Regions from separate parts of the Bacillus sp. PK5-006 genome, predicted to be linked through region 2. Evidence: a T-box and tRNA genes for the amino acid it is inferred to sense, from the RefSeq annotation. Region 2 holds a T-box; the other regions hold tRNA genes.
What was found. The T-box of region 2 lies ahead of ileS (isoleucine--tRNA ligase). A T-box ahead of a tRNA ligase gene usually reads a tRNA of that ligase, here a tRNA-Ile.
Positions count from the first base shown of each region.

Region 1: it has a tRNA-Ile gene. The T-box ahead of ileS (isoleucine--tRNA ligase) is inferred to sense a tRNA for this amino acid. The anticodon was not compared.
Region 3: it has a tRNA-Ile gene. The T-box ahead of ileS (isoleucine--tRNA ligase) is inferred to sense a tRNA for this amino acid. The anticodon was not compared.

Region 1 is NZ_CP096414.1:3,723,223-3,729,408, forward strand. It holds rRNA gene M1D84_RS19025 (23S ribosomal RNA) at 1-2,371, opposite strand, end outside; tRNA gene M1D84_RS19030 (tRNA-Ala) at 2,470-2,545, opposite strand; tRNA gene M1D84_RS19035 (tRNA-Ile) at 2,560-2,636, opposite strand; rRNA gene M1D84_RS19040 (16S ribosomal RNA) at 2,732-4,280, opposite strand; gene gyrA (DNA gyrase subunit A) at 4,644-6,186, opposite strand, start outside.
Region 2 is NZ_CP096414.1:2,196,616-2,202,801, forward strand. It holds gene ileS (isoleucine--tRNA ligase) at 1-1,839, opposite strand, end outside; T-box leader at 1,899-2,136, opposite strand; gene M1D84_RS11360 (DivIVA domain-containing protein) at 2,196-2,690, opposite strand; gene M1D84_RS11365 (YlmH family RNA-binding protein) at 2,717-3,493, opposite strand; gene M1D84_RS11370 (YggT family protein) at 3,547-3,828, opposite strand; gene sepF (cell division protein SepF) at 3,835-4,293, opposite strand; gene M1D84_RS11380 (YggS family pyridoxal phosphate-dependent enzyme) at 4,295-4,984, opposite strand; gene pgeF (peptidoglycan editing factor PgeF) at 4,991-5,854, opposite strand; gene M1D84_RS11390 (YlmC/YmxH family sporulation protein) at 6,066-6,186, opposite strand, start outside.
Region 3 is NZ_CP096414.1:3,699,479-3,705,664, reverse strand. It holds gene M1D84_RS18935 (YbaB/EbfC family nucleoid-associated protein) at 1-87, shown strand, start outside; gene recR (recombination protein RecR) at 103-699, shown strand; gene M1D84_RS18925 (YaaL family protein) at 718-942, shown strand; gene M1D84_RS18920 (pro-sigmaK processing inhibitor BofA family protein) at 1,009-1,272, shown strand; rRNA gene M1D84_RS18915 (16S ribosomal RNA) at 1,546-3,094, shown strand; tRNA gene M1D84_RS18910 (tRNA-Ile) at 3,190-3,266, shown strand; tRNA gene M1D84_RS18905 (tRNA-Ala) at 3,281-3,356, shown strand; rRNA gene M1D84_RS18900 (23S ribosomal RNA) at 3,455-6,186, shown strand, end outside.

The DNA.
Region 1 (6,186 bases), 1.5 Mb from region 2:
CCCTTGTGCCTTTACACTCTGCGAATGATTTCCAACCATTCTGAGGGAACCTTTGGGCGCCTCCGTTACATTTTAGGAGGCGACCGCCCCAGTCAAACTGCCCACCTGACACTGTCTCCCTGCCCGATAAGGGCAGCGGGTTAGAAGGTCAATACAGCCAGGGTAGTATCCCACCGATGCCTCCACCGAAGCTAGCGCTCCGGTTTCCAAGGCTCCTACCTATCCTGTACAAGCTGTACCAACATTCAATATCAGGCTGCAGTAAAGCTCCACGGGGTCTTTCCGTCCTGTCGCGGGTAACCTGCATCTTCACAGGTACTATAATTTCACCGAGTCTCTCGTTGAGACAGTGCCCAGATCGTTGCGCCTTTCGTGCGGGTCGGAACTTACCCGACAAGGAATTTCGCTACCTTAGGACCGTTATAGTTACGGCCGCCGTTTACTGGGGCTTCAATTCGCACCTTCGCTTACGCTAAGCGCTCCTCTTAACCTTCCAGCACCGGGCAGGCGTCAGCCCCTATACTTCGCCTTACGGCTTCGCAGAGACCTGTGTTTTTGCTAAACAGTCGCCTGGGCCTATTCACTGCGGCTTCTCGGGGCTTTAACACCCTAAGAAGCACCCCTTCTCCCGAAGTTACGGGGTCATTTTGCCGAGTTCCTTAACGAGAGTTCTCTCGATCACCTTAGGATTCTCTCCTCGCCTACCTGTGTCGGTTTGCGGTACGGGCACCTCTCACCTCGCTAGAGGCTTTTCTTGGCAGTGTGGAATCAGGAACTTCGCTACTAAATTTCGCTCGCCATCACAGCTCAGCCTTTACGGGAAACGGATTTGCCTATTTCCCAGCCTAACTGCTTGGACGCGGATATCCAATACCGCGCTTACCCTATCCTCCTGCGTCCCCCCATTGCTCAAATGGTGAGGAGGTGGTACAGGAATATCAACCTGTTGTCCATCGCCTACGCCTTTCGGCCTCGGCTTAGGTCCCGACTAACCCTGAGCGGACGAGCCTTCCTCAGGAAACCTTAGGCATTCGGTGGACGGGATTCTCACCCGTCTTTCGCTACTCATACCGGCATTCTCACTTCTAAGCGCTCCACCAGTCCTTCCGGTCTGGCTTCACAGCCCTTAGAACGCTCTCCTACCACTGTTCGTAAGAACAGTCCGCAGCTTCGGTGATACGTTTAGCCCCGGTACATTTTCGGCGCAGAGTCACTCGACCAGTGAGCTATTACGCACTCTTTAAATGGTGGCTGCTTCTAAGCCAACATCCTGGTTGTCTAAGCAACTCCACATCCTTTTCCACTTAACGTATACTTTGGGACCTTAGCTGGCGGTCTGGGCTGTTTCCCTTTCGACTACGGATCTTATCACTCGCAGTCTGACTCCCAAGGATAAGTCATCGGCATTCGGAGTTTGACTGAATTCGGTAACCCGGTAGGGGCCCCTAGTCCAATCAGTGCTCTACCTCCGAGACTCTTACCTTGAGGCTAGCCCTAAAGCTATTTCGGAGAGAACCAGCTATCTCCAGGTTCGATTGGCATTTCACCCCTACCCACACCTCATCCCCGCACTTTTCAACGTGCGTGGGTTCGGGCCTCCATTCAGTGTTACCTGAACTTCACCCTGGACATGGGTAGATCACCTGGTTTCGGGTCTACGACCACGTACTCATGCGCCCTATTCAGACTCGCTTTCGCTGCGGCTCCGCATCTTCTGCTTAACCTTGCACGGGATCGTAACTCGCCGGTTCATTCTACAAAAGGCACGCCATCACCCGTTAACGGGCTCTGACTACTTGTAGGCACACGGTTTCAGGATCTATTTCACTCCCCTTCCGGGGTGCTTTTCACCTTTCCCTCACGGTACTGGTTCACTATCGGTCACTAGGGAGTATTTAGCCTTGGGAGATGGTCCTCCCGGATTCCGACGGAATTTCACGTGTTCCGCCGTACTCAGGATCCACTCTGGAGAGAATGACATTTCAGTTACAGGGCTGTTACCTTCTTTGGCGGGCCTTTCCAGACCTCTTCGCTTATATCATTCCTTTGTAACTCCGTATAGAGTGTCCTACAACCCCAAGAGGCAAGCCTCTTGGTTTGGGCTGTTCCCGTTTCGCTCGCCGCTACTCAGGGAATCGCATTTGCTTTCTCTTCCTCCGGGTACTTAGATGTTTCAGTTCCCCGGGTATGCCTTCTCATACTCTATGTATTCAAGTATGGATACTACTCCATTACGAGCAGTGGGTTTCCCCATTCGGAAATCTCCGGATCAAAGCTTGCTTACAGCTCCCCGAAGCATATCGGTGTTCGTCCCGTCCTTCATCGGCTCCTAGTGCCAAGGCATCCACCGTGCGCCCTTTCTAACTTAACCATTTCTTACTTTAGAAAGAATCACTATGTGTGATGAACTTTGCATTGCATTCAATGTGAATGTATTACTTATTGTTATCTAGTTTTCAAAGAACACGTTGGTGGAGCCTAGCGGGATCGAACCGCTGACCTCCTGCGTGCAAGGCAGGCGCTCTCCCAGCTGAGCTAAGGCCCCAATTTAATAGAAGATGGTGGGCCTGAGTGGACTCGAACCACCGACCTCACGCTTATCAGGCGTGCGCTCTAACCAGCTGAGCTACAGGCCCATCTTTCATATCGAAGATATGATGTTGTAGGATCTTTTGCAAGTTCCTTCAAAACTAAACAAGACGAAAACGTACGCTGCTCCATATATCCTTAGAAAGGAGGTGATCCAGCCGCACCTTCCGATACGGCTACCTTGTTACGACTTCACCCCAATCATCTGCCCCACCTTCGGCGGCTGGCTCCATAAAGGTTACCTCACCGACTTCGGGTGTTGCAAACTCTCGTGGTGTGACGGGCGGTGTGTACAAGGCCCGGGAACGTATTCACCGCGGCATGCTGATCCGCGATTACTAGCGATTCCAGCTTCACGCAGTCGAGTTGCAGACTGCGATCCGAACTGAGAACAGATTTATGGGATTGGCTAAACCTTGCGGTCTTGCAGCCCTTTGTTCTGTCCATTGTAGCACGTGTGTAGCCCAGGTCATAAGGGGCATGATGATTTGACGTCATCCCCACCTTCCTCCGGTTTGTCACCGGCAGTCACCTTAGAGTGCCCAACTAAATGCTGGCAACTAAGATCAAGGGTTGCGCTCGTTGCGGGACTTAACCCAACATCTCACGACACGAGCTGACGACAACCATGCACCACCTGTCACTCTGTCCCCGAAGGGAAAGCCCTATCTCTAGGGTTGTCAGAGGATGTCAAGACCTGGTAAGGTTCTTCGCGTTGCTTCGAATTAAACCACATGCTCCACCGCTTGTGCGGGCCCCCGTCAATTCCTTTGAGTTTCAGTCTTGCGACCGTACTCCCCAGGCGGAGTGCTTAATGCGTTAGCTGCAGCACTAAGGGGCGGAAACCCCCTAACACTTAGCACTCATCGTTTACGGCGTGGACTACCAGGGTATCTAATCCTGTTCGCTCCCCACGCTTTCGCTCCTCAGCGTCAGTTACAGACCAGAGAGTCGCCTTCGCCACTGGTGTTCCTCCACATCTCTACGCATTTCACCGCTACACGTGGAATTCCACTCTCCTCTTCTGCACTCAAGTTTCCCAGTTTCCAATGACCCTCCCCGGTTGAGCCGGGGGCTTTCACATCAGACTTAAGAAACCGCCTGCGAGCCCTTTACGCCCAATAATTCCGGACAACGCTTGCCACCTACGTATTACCGCGGCTGCTGGCACGTAGTTAGCCGTGGCTTTCTGGTTAGGTACCGTCAAGGTGCGAGCAGTTACTCTCGCACTTGTTCTTCCCTAACAACAGAGCTTTACGATCCGAAAACCTTCATCACTCACGCGGCGTTGCTCCGTCAGACTTTCGTCCATTGCGGAAGATTCCCTACTGCTGCCTCCCGTAGGAGTCTGGGCCGTGTCTCAGTCCCAGTGTGGCCGATCACCCTCTCAGGTCGGCTACGCATCGTCGCCTTGGTGAGCCATTACCCCACCAACTAGCTAATGCGCCGCGGGTCCATCTGTAAGTGACAGCCGAAACCGTCTTTCATCCTTGAACCATGCGGTTCAAGGAACTATCCGGTATTAGCTCCGGTTTCCCGGAGTTATCCCAGTCTTACAGGCAGGTTACCCACGTGTTACTCACCCGTCCGCCGCTAACATCCGGGAGCAAGCTCCCTTCTGTCCGCTCGACTTGCATGTATTAGGCACGCCGCCAGCGTTCGTCCTGAGCCAGGATCAAACTCTCCGAAAAAGTACAAAACCGAAGTTTTGCTTTTCGCCAGTTTGACTGACTACCTATGAAGTATCATAGGATTTTTTATAAAAACTCGAATTAACAGGTACGTTTTGTCTTGTTTAGTTTTCAAAGAACTTGTGTGTCACTCTCTCAAAGCGACCACTTAAATATATCATATATCTCTATCAACAGTCAACATTTTTCTTGAAAAACATTTTATTTTTTTAAGAAGTTTCCACTGTAAAAGAGATAAAAAATAGAGCCTCTTTTTGCTCCTTTGAAAGATTAACACATATCTATGAAAAAAGCATTATAAATTTCAAAAAAACTCATGTTTTTTTAGAAAAAAATAAAGCCGGTAAAGAACCGGCTTTATTTTTACTCAGATTGCTCTTGATCTGACTCTATAGTTTCTACGTTTTCTTCACTATTCTCTTCATCATCTTCTTGTGATTGTTCAACTAATGCCACTGTAGCGACATGTTCATCATCACCTAGACGAATCAGGCGGACACCTTGAGTGACTCGACCTGTTGTTGAAATATCTGAAACGGCCATACGAATGATCACGCCGCTTCCTGTAATAATCATCAAGTCCTCTTCAGCTTCAGCATTCGTCGCCTTCACTGCGACAAGCGGACCATTGTTATCAGTGATTTTACATGTTTTAAGACCTTTACCGCCCCGACTTTGAACACGATATTCTTTTTCAGGTGTTAACTTACCATACCCTTTTTCGGTGACGATCAATACGTTTGCATCTGGCTCAAGGATTTCCATCCCAACGACGATGTCATCTTCAGAAAGCGTAATTCCTTTCACGCCAGCTGCCGTACGCCCCATTTCACGAACATCTGTCTCGTCGAAACGAATCAGCATACCTTTTTTCGTTCCAATGATGATTTGTTTTTCTCCATTGGTTAAACGGACAGCCATCAGTTCATCTTCGTCACGAAGACTTAATGCGATAAGTCCATTGTTTCGAATGTTGGCAAACTGAGACAATGAGGTTCGTTTTGATACACCGTGTCTTGTTGTAAAGAAGAGATACGAATCTTCATCAAATTCGCTTACCGGAATAATGGCATTAATCCACTCTCCCTTTTCTACTTCAAGCAGGTTAATAATCGGAATCCCTTTCGCTGTCCGTCCGAATTCAGGAATCTCATATCCCTTCGCACGATAAACCTTCCCTTTATTAGAGAAGAAGAGGATCGTATCATGGGTAGATGTTGAAATCAGCTGTTCTACGAAATCATCCTCATTGGTTCCCATCCCTTGAACACCTTTACCGCCTCTTTTTTGACTGCGGTATGTTGATGCAGGCAGACGCTTGATATAACCATTATGAGTCAGCGTAATCACGATGTTTTCAACAGGAATCAAATCTTCGTCTTCAATTGTTTCAATACCTGCTGTCACAATTTCAGTACGGCGCGTATCATTGAAACGTTCTTTGATTTCTGTTAATTCTTCTCTAATGATTTCAAGAACTTTTTCATTGTCTGCTAAAATGGCTTTCAACTCAGCAATCAAATCAACAAGTCCTTTGTATTCTTCTTCTATCTTTTCTCTTTCCAAACCAGTTAAGCGCTGAAGACGCATATCAAGAATGGCCTGTGCTTGTTTTTCGGACAAGCTATAGTTCTCCATTAAGCCATTTCTCGCGATTTCAGCAGTTTGAGAGCTTCTAATTAATGCAATGACTTCATCTAAGTGGTCAAGAGCGATTCTTAAACCTTCTAGAATATGAGCTCTTGCTTCAGCTTTACGAAGTTCATATGCTGTTCTTCTGCGAATAATCACTTTTTGATGCTCTAAATAATATTCAAGACATTGTTTGAGGGACAAGACTTTCGGCTGTCCATCAACTAGTGCCAATAAGTTGATCCCAAATGACGTTTGAAGTGTCGTTTGTTTA
Region 2 (6,186 bases):
ACCAAGCTGCTTCGCAACCTTCGTTGGATCAATCGTGTTGCCTAATGATTTACTCATCTTACGTCCTTCTTTATCAAGCGTAAAGCCATGACTTAGGACACCTTTATAAGGTGCTTTTCCAGTGACAGCAACTGCTGTTGATAAAGAGGAGTTAAACCAGCCGCGATATTGGTCAGAGCCTTCAAGGTAAAGATCTGCCGGACGGACTAGGTCGTCTCTTTCTTCTAAAACGGCTTGGTGAGAAGAACCGGAATCAAACCATACATCCATGATATCCTGCTCTTTTGTGAATTCACCATTCGGGCTGCCTGGATGTGTAAAGCCTTCTGGCAATAGCTCTTTTGCTTCTTTTTCAAACCAAATATTCGAGCCATGCTCTCTAAATAATTGAGATACATGCTGAATGGTTTCGTCCGTGATGATCGGCTCACCATTTTCCGCATAAAAGACCGGAATTGGAACGCCCCATACACGCTGTCTTGAAATACACCAGTCACCTCTGTCACGCACCATATTGAACAGGCGTGTTTCTCCCCATGCTGGAACCCATTTTGTTTCTTTAATATTGTCTAATAACGCTTCTCTAAAATCTTTAATGGATGCAAACCACTGAGCTGTCGCACGATAAATCGTTGGTTTTTTCGTTCTCCAGTCATGCGGGTAGGAGTGCGTGATAAAGTCGAGCTTTTTCAGCGCACCTTTTGCTTCAAGCTGTTCTGTGATGGCTTTATTGGCATCCTCGTAGAATAGTCCTTCAAAACCAGGCGCCTCATCTGTCATCACACCTTTTTCATCTACTGGACAGAGCACATCAAGACCGTATTTCATACCGACAATAAAGTCATCTTCCCCGTGGCCTGGTGCTGTGTGAACACAGCCAGTTCCCGCATCAGTTGTCACGTGATCGCCAAGCATCACAAGAGAATCTCTATCGTAAATTGGATGTGCTGCAACGATTTTATCTAATTCTTTACCTTTTAATGTTTTCACAACTTCGTATTCTTCAAAGCCGAGTGTTTTTACTACTTGTTCAACCAGTTCAGATGCAACGACATAACGCTCAGCACCGACTTGAAGAACACTGTACTCTAAGTTTGGATGAACACAAATGCCAAGGTTTGCAGGAAGCGTCCAAGGTGTTGTTGTCCAGATAATGAATTGTTCGCCGTTTTCAAGAACGCCTTTGCCATCTTTTACTTTAAACGAAACGTAAATCGATGGTGAACGTTTGTCTTTATATTCAATTTCCGCTTCAGCGAGGGCTGATTCACTTGAAGGAGACCAGTTAACAGGCTTTAATCCTTTATAGATATAGCCTCTCTTCGCCATTTCACCAAAGACAAGGATTTGCTGCGCTTCGTATTCAGGCTTTAATGTGACATATGGATTGTCCCAGTCTGCTCTGACGCCTAATCGCTTAAACTGGCTGCGCTGACCTTCAATTTGCTTCCAAGCATACTCCTCGCATAGTTTGCGGAATTCTGCTGTAGACATTTCTTTGCGTTTGACTTTTTTATTTTTAGTGAGAGCTGTTTCAATTGGCAGCCCGTGTGTATCCCAGCCCGGAACATACGGTGCATGATACCCGTTCATTGATTTAAAACGGACGATAAAATCTTTTAGGATTTTATTGAGTGCATGCCCCATATGAATGTCACCATTCGCATATGGAGGTCCATCATGCAAAATAAACGTCGGGCGTCCTTTAGTCCGCTCTAAAACCATTTGATAGATGTCTTTCTCTGCCCACTCCTCTTGGATTTCAGGCTCTTTGTTCGGCAAGTTCCCTCTCATCGGGAATTCTGTTTTCGGCATTAATAAGGTGTCTTTGTAGTTCATACCCATTCCTCCACATGCAAATTCTGATTAAAAAACAATAAAAAAAGCCCTCTCATCCCATAAGGGACGAGAAGGCTTGTCTCGCGGTACCACCCTTTTAGACAAGCGATATGAAAGAACCGCTTATCCACTCTAAAATCGTAACGTGATCAGACGCCTTTTCTTACTGGTTTTTTTCAGAAAAGGAACTAAAGGGGTGATCTCATTGCAGCGTCTCGTAATGTCAGGCTTCCACCATCCCTGATTCGCTTTATTACGCATGTGACAGCTGCGAGTGTCCCTTTCAAACGTTTATCTCTTGTTAATTTATGATGGTATTATATGCAACATGAGCACGTCATGTCAAGATGATGCGCTTATTCTTTTTCATCAAAGACAGCGTCTACTTCATATTCCAGTAAATGATCCCAATCGTCATTTTTCAGAAGATCAAGCTGCGCTTCGATGAGCATTTGGAAACGTGTTCTAAAGACCTTCGACTGTTTCTTCAGCTCTTCGATTTCCATTGCAATTTTTCTTGATTTTGACAGCGCTTCGTTGATAATACGGTCTGCATTTTTCTCTGCTTCACGAATAATCAATTTTGCTTCTTTATCCGAATGGCGCTTTACGTCTTCTGCTGCTTCCTGCGCCACAAGAATCGATTTGTTTAATGTCTCTTCAATTGTTGCAAAATGACCTAGTCTTTCGTCAAGCTCGTTTACTTTGTCTTCAAGCTCATTCTTTTTACGAAGTACGATCTCATAGTCTTTACGTACTTGGCTTAAAAACTCGTTTACTTCATCTTCATCATAGCCGCGAAAGCTTTTTGTGAACGTTTTATTATGAATATCATTAGGTGTTAATGGCAACCTCGCCACCTCCAGATTCAAGTTCGTTATGTCAGAAGCTCAAATGTTACTTTGAATTTATCTTTTTTGGTCTTCCCATCAATCGTTTTGAGGCTAAAGCGGCCAAATCCCCGAACAGAGAGCTGATCGCCTTCACCGATTGTAAAGGAAGGGTCCTCTGTGACTTTCCAATTGACTTTGACAAGCCCATTTTTGACTAAAAGCTGTGCTTTTTGCCGAGACTGACGGCTGACAGCAGCACATACAGCATCAAGCCGAAGTGAAGAAATGGTATCTTCTTTGATATCAGTCTTCGTGATCACTGGCTTTATTTCTGCCTGCGTGATTTCCTCTAATGAAACGGCTGCTCTGCCGACATGTGTCAGCTGCGCCCGCACAAAATCGGCGACACCACTTGTACAAATAAACTGCACATCTTCCTCTGAAAATAATAGATCTCCGAATTTTTGACGCTTCAAGCCTGTCCCAATCAATGAGCCGAGAAGCTTCGGGTGTTCTAAGGAAATAAACTTTTTCGCATAGTTCACCTGAAAATATGACAGCTCAACATCTTGAATTGAAGGTTCTAAATAATCAGGATAAATGAGGGCTCTTTTGCGCTCAGCTCCCTCATACCCGCCAAAAAACATGATCCCAAGTTCTTCGCCATGCTGGATGACGGACTCAGTAATAAATTGCTCACGCGGATCAAGGAAATCTGTTAATTTCATTCGATATTGGTCGAGTGCGATTTTTTTCCAGCCTAACACTTGGTCGACAAATGGCTGTTCGTCTTTTCTAAAATGCTGATAGATATCGCTCATTTTGTTCCCCTCTTATGTAAAAGAGCCTGGCAGTGCCAAGCCCGGCAGCCTGTTTACATGAAGCGCACAATCATATTGTAAAGACCCGTTAGTCCATATGATGATGCAAAACGAATCACAAGCAATGCCACAATCGGCGAGATGTCAATCATGCCGATTGGCGGAATAATTTTACGAAATGGTTCTAAATACGGTTCGCAAATATTTGTCAGAAAACGGCCAATCACAGTTTCTCTTGCAGATGGCACCCATGACATAAAGATGTAAATAATAATTGCGAATGAGTAAATCGTTAATACAGTCTGTAAAAACTGGAAAATGTAATATAGAATCACTATGATTTACCACCTCTGAGGTTCTTCCTCTGTCAATAGCTCTGATATTGTACCAGATACATCTACATTATCAGGTGTGCAGAGGAATATATTCGAGCCAATACGCTGGATGTCTCCACCGATTGCATAAACGGTTCCGCTTAAGAAGTCAATGATTCGCTTTGCTTGATCATGCTGAATGCGCTGCAAATTCACGACGACCGCACGTCTGTTTTTAATATGGTCTGCAATCTCCTGCGCCTCTGCATAAACACGCGGCTCACTTAACACCACTTTAGAGGATTTTTGCACGCTTTGCAAGCTGACGACATTTTGTTTTCCTGTCTGCGGGCGATCTTGAAATGCTGCTTTGTCCTTCGTTCCTTTTTCTTCTTGAACGGGTTCTCTTTCTTCATCAATATATTCGTACTCATACTCTTCATCGTCGAGAGTGAAAAAGCTTTTAAACTTATTTTTTATGCTCATGTCACGCACCTCCTGTTTCATTTCCAACAAGTGAAGAGCCAATCCGAACGAATGTCGCACCTTCTTCAATTGCGATTTCAAAGTCATTTGACATGCCCATCGATAAATGCTGACAAGGTGCATTTACTTGGTTAAGATGTTTTACTTCTTCTTGAAGATTTTTTAATGTTTTAAAACAGTTGCGAATCACAGTGTGATCATCTGTAAATGGAGCCATCGTCATCAGTCCAGCAATTTCAATCTGTTTGAAATCAGCTAGCTGCTTTACAAATGGAATGACGTCTTCGCTTTTCAAGCCGTGTTTTGACTCCTCAAGTGATGTGTTCACTTGTACAAAACAGCGAACTGTGTGATCCGCTCTTTTTTCAATTTCATTCGCAAGAGACATCCTGTCGAGCGAATGTAAGTAGTCAATTGACTGAATGACAGATTTCACTTTTCGCGTCTGTAAACTGCCGATGAAGTGCCAGCTAATGTTTTCATCGGTTATGGCCGCCTGCTTTTCAAGTAACCCTTGGTCGCGATTTTCACCAAAGTGCATAATTCCTGCTTCCTTGGCTTCTTGTGCTCGTTCAATTGAGACATACTTTGTCACAGCGACGACCGATACATCTGCTGGTTGTCTACCGGCTCTTTTACATGCTTCGTTTATTTGTTCATTTATTTGTCTGAGATTCTCTCGTACATTCAATTGCACTTATGCCTCCTTAAACCCGACAAAAGACATCATACGTCCTGTTTTCCCTTGATCACGCCGGTGTGAGAAGAAAAGCTGATCATTGCAGCTTGTGCACATCGAACTGACATGTATGTTTTCTTCCTTTATTCCTGCATGAAGCAATACGTTTTTGTTTAATGTTTTCAAATCAATTTTATATTGTCCTGGTGAAATCTCGGAATACACATCCTCTGTTGAAAAAGGAAGCTGTTTCACTTGATCCATGACTGCGTCATCGACTATGTAGCAGCAGCTGCCAATGGATGGTCCAATGACGACTTGAATATGATCGGCCTTGGCATCTTCTTGGCTGACCCATACATCAACCATCTTTGCACCAATTTGCTTGACGGTTCCTTTCCAGCCGGCATGAGCCGTTCCAATTAATCCGTTTTGCGGAGCTAGAAAATAAAGCGGAACACAATCAGCGAAACAAAGAGCGAGCATCATGTTTGTCTCAGACGTATATAAACCGTCTGTACCAGGCAGTGCCTCATGATAATGAAGACTTCCTCTTCCTCTTTGCTCCTTGGTGACTTTCAGGATGCGATCCTCGTGTGTTTGGTCTGCAAACACCCAATCAGAGAGCGGCACAGCAGCAGCATCTGCTATGACTTGACGATTCATTTGAACACTAGAAGCATCATCTCCTACATGGAGTCCAGTGTTCAATGATTGATATGGAGGTAGGCTGAAGCCGCCGTTTTTTGTGGTAAACCCGGCCAATACCTCTTTACCAGAACATGTCATGTTCGTCCAATCATGAATGGTCATTGCATATGGTGATTTCTGCTGAAAGGGGTCATATTTGTATGTCAAAGCTGCCTCCCACCTTTCATTCATCTCTCTTTATTTCGCTCCTATTTTACCACAAGACATGCATAGACAGTTAGTGGGATTCATTAAATATTACACTCAAATGTGCCCTTTCTGCAGGTTTTTTTACAAATTGATATGAAAACGTAATCTTTTTACCCGAAAAAGACATTGTTTGCTAAGAATGAAGAGTTTGTTTTAAGGAAAAATTGAATGATTCATTGAGGAATTATACGAATTAAGAAGACAAGCGGACAAGTATCACATCTTCGCCAATTTTTACTATATTTCGCCATGGGACAATCATTTCCTCTTCTTTTCCGAAAAATCCCATCATTTTACCTGTGCCGCCAATAATA
Region 3 (6,186 bases), 1.5 Mb from region 2:
AACGATGCATTGAAAAAAGTCGATGAGCTAACGAATGAAACGATGGGTCAATTCACAAAAGGAATGAACATGCCAGGTTTATTCTAGGAGGAATAACTGAAGATGCAATATCCTGAACCAATATCAAAGCTGATTGACAGCTTTATGAAATTGCCAGGAATCGGACCGAAAACTGCGGTCCGTCTGGCTTTTTTTGTTCTTAGTATGCAGGAAGATGTCGTACTAGATTTTGCGAAGGCGCTTGTAAATGCAAAGCGTAATTTAACTTATTGTTCGGTATGCGGTCATATCACAGACCAAGATCCTTGCTATATTTGTGAAGATACAAGAAGAGATCAATCTGTTATCTGTGTAGTGCAGGATCCAAAAGATGTAATCGCAATGGAAAAAATGAAAGAATACAACGGCTTATATCATGTGCTTCATGGTGCCATTTCGCCAATGGACGGAATTGGACCAGAGGATATTAAAATTCCTGACCTATTAAAAAGATTGCAAGACGATCAAGTGACAGAGGTGATCCTTGCAACCAATCCAAACATTGAAGGAGAAGCAACAGCCATGTATATCTCCAGATTGTTAAAACCATCAGGAATTAAACTCTCTCGCATTGCTCACGGACTTCCAGTAGGCGGGGATTTAGAGTATGCGGATGAAGTTACACTGTCTAAGGCTCTAGAAGGCAGACGTGAGATGTAGGAAGGAGAAGTACGGTACATGGGTTTTCTTCGCAGAAAATCAATTCGAAAAGAATTCGATGAGAAATTAATTCAACAGCTTTTTAAGCAAAAGGAAGAATGGAACAGACAAAAAAAGCTTGTCGCAAATAGCGTTGAGCCTTCACCGGACATTCTATTCGAATTAAAGCTTGCTCAAGCGAAGTACTTTTTCTATCTGAGAGAAGCGAAAAAGAGGAATTTACGTTTAAACAACTGGAAATAGCAGGTCTATTATACATAGTCCTCTCATATGCTTGTACTATTCATATGAAGAGGAGATGAGAGGATTATGGAACCTGTTATTGTGATCGGGTCAATTTTGCTAGCTGTGCTATTGTTGTTTATGTCAGGTGTGCAGGCGAATCCATTCAAATGGTTAGGGCTTATCGGAGTGAAGTTTATAGCAGGCGCTCTTTTTTTATTTTGCCTCAACCTATTTGGCGAGAGTCTAGGATTACATGTCTCTATTAACCCTGTAACGAGTGGAATTAGTGGTTTATTGGGTATTCCGGGCGTAGCAGCTTTAATCGTTATTGAAAAGTTTATTATTTAATGAAAAATATTATTGACTTTGATTCGATAGGGTGGTAAATTAATATACGTCGCTGATGACGAAGAAACGAAAAAACATAATAACAAAAAAGTTGTTGACACTAACAACTTGGATGTGATAAGATGTTCTAGTCGCTTCTGAAGCGGTAAACAAGTTCTTTGAAAACTAAACAAGACAAAACGTACCTGTTAATTCGAGTTTTTATAAAAAATCCTATGATACTTCATAGGTAGTCAGTCAAACTGGCGAAAAGCAAAACTTCGGTTTTGTACTTTTTCGGAGAGTTTGATCCTGGCTCAGGACGAACGCTGGCGGCGTGCCTAATACATGCAAGTCGAGCGGACAGAAGGGAGCTTGCTCCCGGATGTTAGCGGCGGACGGGTGAGTAACACGTGGGTAACCTGCCTGTAAGACTGGGATAACTCCGGGAAACCGGAGCTAATACCGGATAGTTCCTTGAACCGCATGGTTCAAGGATGAAAGACGGTTTCGGCTGTCACTTACAGATGGACCCGCGGCGCATTAGCTAGTTGGTGGGGTAATGGCTCACCAAGGCGACGATGCGTAGCCGACCTGAGAGGGTGATCGGCCACACTGGGACTGAGACACGGCCCAGACTCCTACGGGAGGCAGCAGTAGGGAATCTTCCGCAATGGACGAAAGTCTGACGGAGCAACGCCGCGTGAGTGATGAAGGTTTTCGGATCGTAAAGCTCTGTTGTTAGGGAAGAACAAGTGCGAGAGTAACTGCTCGCACCTTGACGGTACCTAACCAGAAAGCCACGGCTAACTACGTGCCAGCAGCCGCGGTAATACGTAGGTGGCAAGCGTTGTCCGGAATTATTGGGCGTAAAGGGCTCGCAGGCGGTTTCTTAAGTCTGATGTGAAAGCCCCCGGCTCAACCGGGGAGGGTCATTGGAAACTGGGAAACTTGAGTGCAGAAGAGGAGAGTGGAATTCCACGTGTAGCGGTGAAATGCGTAGAGATGTGGAGGAACACCAGTGGCGAAGGCGACTCTCTGGTCTGTAACTGACGCTGAGGAGCGAAAGCGTGGGGAGCGAACAGGATTAGATACCCTGGTAGTCCACGCCGTAAACGATGAGTGCTAAGTGTTAGGGGGTTTCCGCCCCTTAGTGCTGCAGCTAACGCATTAAGCACTCCGCCTGGGGAGTACGGTCGCAAGACTGAAACTCAAAGGAATTGACGGGGGCCCGCACAAGCGGTGGAGCATGTGGTTTAATTCGAAGCAACGCGAAGAACCTTACCAGGTCTTGACATCCTCTGACAACCCTAGAGATAGGGCTTTCCCTTCGGGGACAGAGTGACAGGTGGTGCATGGTTGTCGTCAGCTCGTGTCGTGAGATGTTGGGTTAAGTCCCGCAACGAGCGCAACCCTTGATCTTAGTTGCCAGCATTTAGTTGGGCACTCTAAGGTGACTGCCGGTGACAAACCGGAGGAAGGTGGGGATGACGTCAAATCATCATGCCCCTTATGACCTGGGCTACACACGTGCTACAATGGACAGAACAAAGGGCTGCAAGACCGCAAGGTTTAGCCAATCCCATAAATCTGTTCTCAGTTCGGATCGCAGTCTGCAACTCGACTGCGTGAAGCTGGAATCGCTAGTAATCGCGGATCAGCATGCCGCGGTGAATACGTTCCCGGGCCTTGTACACACCGCCCGTCACACCACGAGAGTTTGCAACACCCGAAGTCGGTGAGGTAACCTTTATGGAGCCAGCCGCCGAAGGTGGGGCAGATGATTGGGGTGAAGTCGTAACAAGGTAGCCGTATCGGAAGGTGCGGCTGGATCACCTCCTTTCTAAGGATATATGGAGCAGCGTACGTTTTCGTCTTGTTTAGTTTTGAAGGAACTTGCAAAAGATCCTACAACATCATATCTTCGATATGAAAGATGGGCCTGTAGCTCAGCTGGTTAGAGCGCACGCCTGATAAGCGTGAGGTCGGTGGTTCGAGTCCACTCAGGCCCACCATCTTCTATTAAATTGGGGCCTTAGCTCAGCTGGGAGAGCGCCTGCCTTGCACGCAGGAGGTCAGCGGTTCGATCCCGCTAGGCTCCACCAACGTGTTCTTTGAAAACTAGATAACAATAAGTAATACATTCACATTGAATGCAATGCAAAGTTCATCACACATAGTGATTCTTTCTAAAGTAAGAAATGGTTAAGTTAGAAAGGGCGCACGGTGGATGCCTTGGCACTAGGAGCCGATGAAGGACGGGACGAACACCGATATGCTTCGGGGAGCTGTAAGCAAGCTTTGATCCGGAGATTTCCGAATGGGGAAACCCACTGCTCGTAATGGAGTAGTATCCATACTTGAATACATAGAGTATGAGAAGGCATACCCGGGGAACTGAAACATCTAAGTACCCGGAGGAAGAGAAAGCAAATGCGATTCCCTGAGTAGCGGCGAGCGAAACGGGAACAGCCCAAACCAAGAGGCTTGCCTCTTGGGGTTGTAGGACACTCTATACGGAGTTACAAAGGAATGATATAAGCGAAGAGGTCTGGAAAGGCCCGCCAAAGAAGGTAACAGCCCTGTAACTGAAATGTTGTTCTCTCCAGAGTGGATCCTGAGTACGGCGGAACACGTGAAATTCCGTCGGAATCCGGGAGGACCATCTCCCAAGGCTAAATACTCCCTAGTGACCGATAGTGAACCAGTACCGTGAGGGAAAGGTGAAAAGCACCCCGGAAGGGGAGTGAAATAGATCCTGAAACCGTGTGCCTACAAGTAGTCAGAGCCCGTTAACGGGTGATGGCGTGCCTTTTGTAGAATGAACCGGCGAGTTACGATCCCGTGCAAGGTTAAGCAGAAGATGCGGAGCCGCAGCGAAAGCGAGTCTGAATAGGGCGCATGAGTACGTGGTCGTAGACCCGAAACCAGGTGATCTACCCATGTCCAGGGTGAAGTTCAGGTAACACTGAATGGAGGCCCGAACCCACGCACGTTGAAAAGTGCGGGGATGAGGTGTGGGTAGGGGTGAAATGCCAATCGAACCTGGAGATAGCTGGTTCTCTCCGAAATAGCTTTAGGGCTAGCCTCAAGGTAAGAGTCTCGGAGGTAGAGCACTGATTGGACTAGGGGCCCCTACCGGGTTACCGAATTCAGTCAAACTCCGAATGCCGATGACTTATCCTTGGGAGTCAGACTGCGAGTGATAAGATCCGTAGTCGAAAGGGAAACAGCCCAGACCGCCAGCTAAGGTCCCAAAGTATACGTTAAGTGGAAAAGGATGTGGAGTTGCTTAGACAACCAGGATGTTGGCTTAGAAGCAGCCACCATTTAAAGAGTGCGTAATAGCTCACTGGTCGAGTGACTCTGCGCCGAAAATGTACCGGGGCTAAACGTATCACCGAAGCTGCGGACTGTTCTTACGAACAGTGGTAGGAGAGCGTTCTAAGGGCTGTGAAGCCAGACCGGAAGGACTGGTGGAGCGCTTAGAAGTGAGAATGCCGGTATGAGTAGCGAAAGACGGGTGAGAATCCCGTCCACCGAATGCCTAAGGTTTCCTGAGGAAGGCTCGTCCGCTCAGGGTTAGTCGGGACCTAAGCCGAGGCCGAAAGGCGTAGGCGATGGACAACAGGTTGATATTCCTGTACCACCTCCTCACCATTTGAGCAATGGGGGGACGCAGGAGGATAGGGTAAGCGCGGTATTGGATATCCGCGTCCAAGCAGTTAGGCTGGGAAATAGGCAAATCCGTTTCCCGTAAAGGCTGAGCTGTGATGGCGAGCGAAATTTAGTAGCGAAGTTCCTGATTCCACACTGCCAAGAAAAGCCTCTAGCGAGGTGAGAGGTGCCCGTACCGCAAACCGACACAGGTAGGCGAGGAGAGAATCCTAAGGTGATCGAGAGAACTCTCGTTAAGGAACTCGGCAAAATGACCCCGTAACTTCGGGAGAAGGGGTGCTTCTTAGGGTGTTAAAGCCCCGAGAAGCCGCAGTGAATAGGCCCAGGCGACTGTTTAGCAAAAACACAGGTCTCTGCGAAGCCGTAAGGCGAAGTATAGGGGCTGACGCCTGCCCGGTGCTGGAAGGTTAAGAGGAGCGCTTAGCGTAAGCGAAGGTGCGAATTGAAGCCCCAGTAAACGGCGGCCGTAACTATAACGGTCCTAAGGTAGCGAAATTCCTTGTCGGGTAAGTTCCGACCCGCACGAAAGGCGCAACGATCTGGGCACTGTCTCAACGAGAGACTCGGTGAAATTATAGTACCTGTGAAGATGCAGGTTACCCGCGACAGGACGGAAAGACCCCGTGGAGCTTTACTGCAGCCTGATATTGAATGTTGGTACAGCTTGTACAGGATAGGTAGGAGCCTTGGAAACCGGAGCGCTAGCTTCGGTGGAGGCATCGGTGGGATACTACCCTGGCTGTATTGACCTTCTAACCCGCTGCCCTTATCGGGCAGGGAGACAGTGTCAGGTGGGCAGTTTGACTGGGGCGGTCGCCTCCTAAAATGTAACGGAGGCGCCCAAAGGTTCCCTCAGAATGGTTGGAAATCATTCGCAGAGTGTAAAGGCACAAGGGAGCTTGACTGCGAGACCTACAAGTCGAGCAGGGACGAAAGTCGGGCTTAGTGATCCGGTGGTTCCGCATGGAAGGGCCATCGCTCAACGGATAAAAGCTACCCCGGGGATAACAGGCTTATCTCCCCCAAGAGTCCACATCGACGGGGAGGTTTGGCACCTCGATGTCGGCTCATCGCATCCTGGGGCTGTAGTCGGTCCCAAGGGTTGGGCTGTTCGCCCATTAAAGCGGTACGCGAGCTGGGTTCAGAACGTCGTGAGACAGTTCGGTCCCTATCCGTCGCGGGCGCAGGAAATTTGAGAGGAGCTGTCCTTAGTACGAGAGGACCGGGATGGACGCACCGCTGGTGTACCAGTTGTTC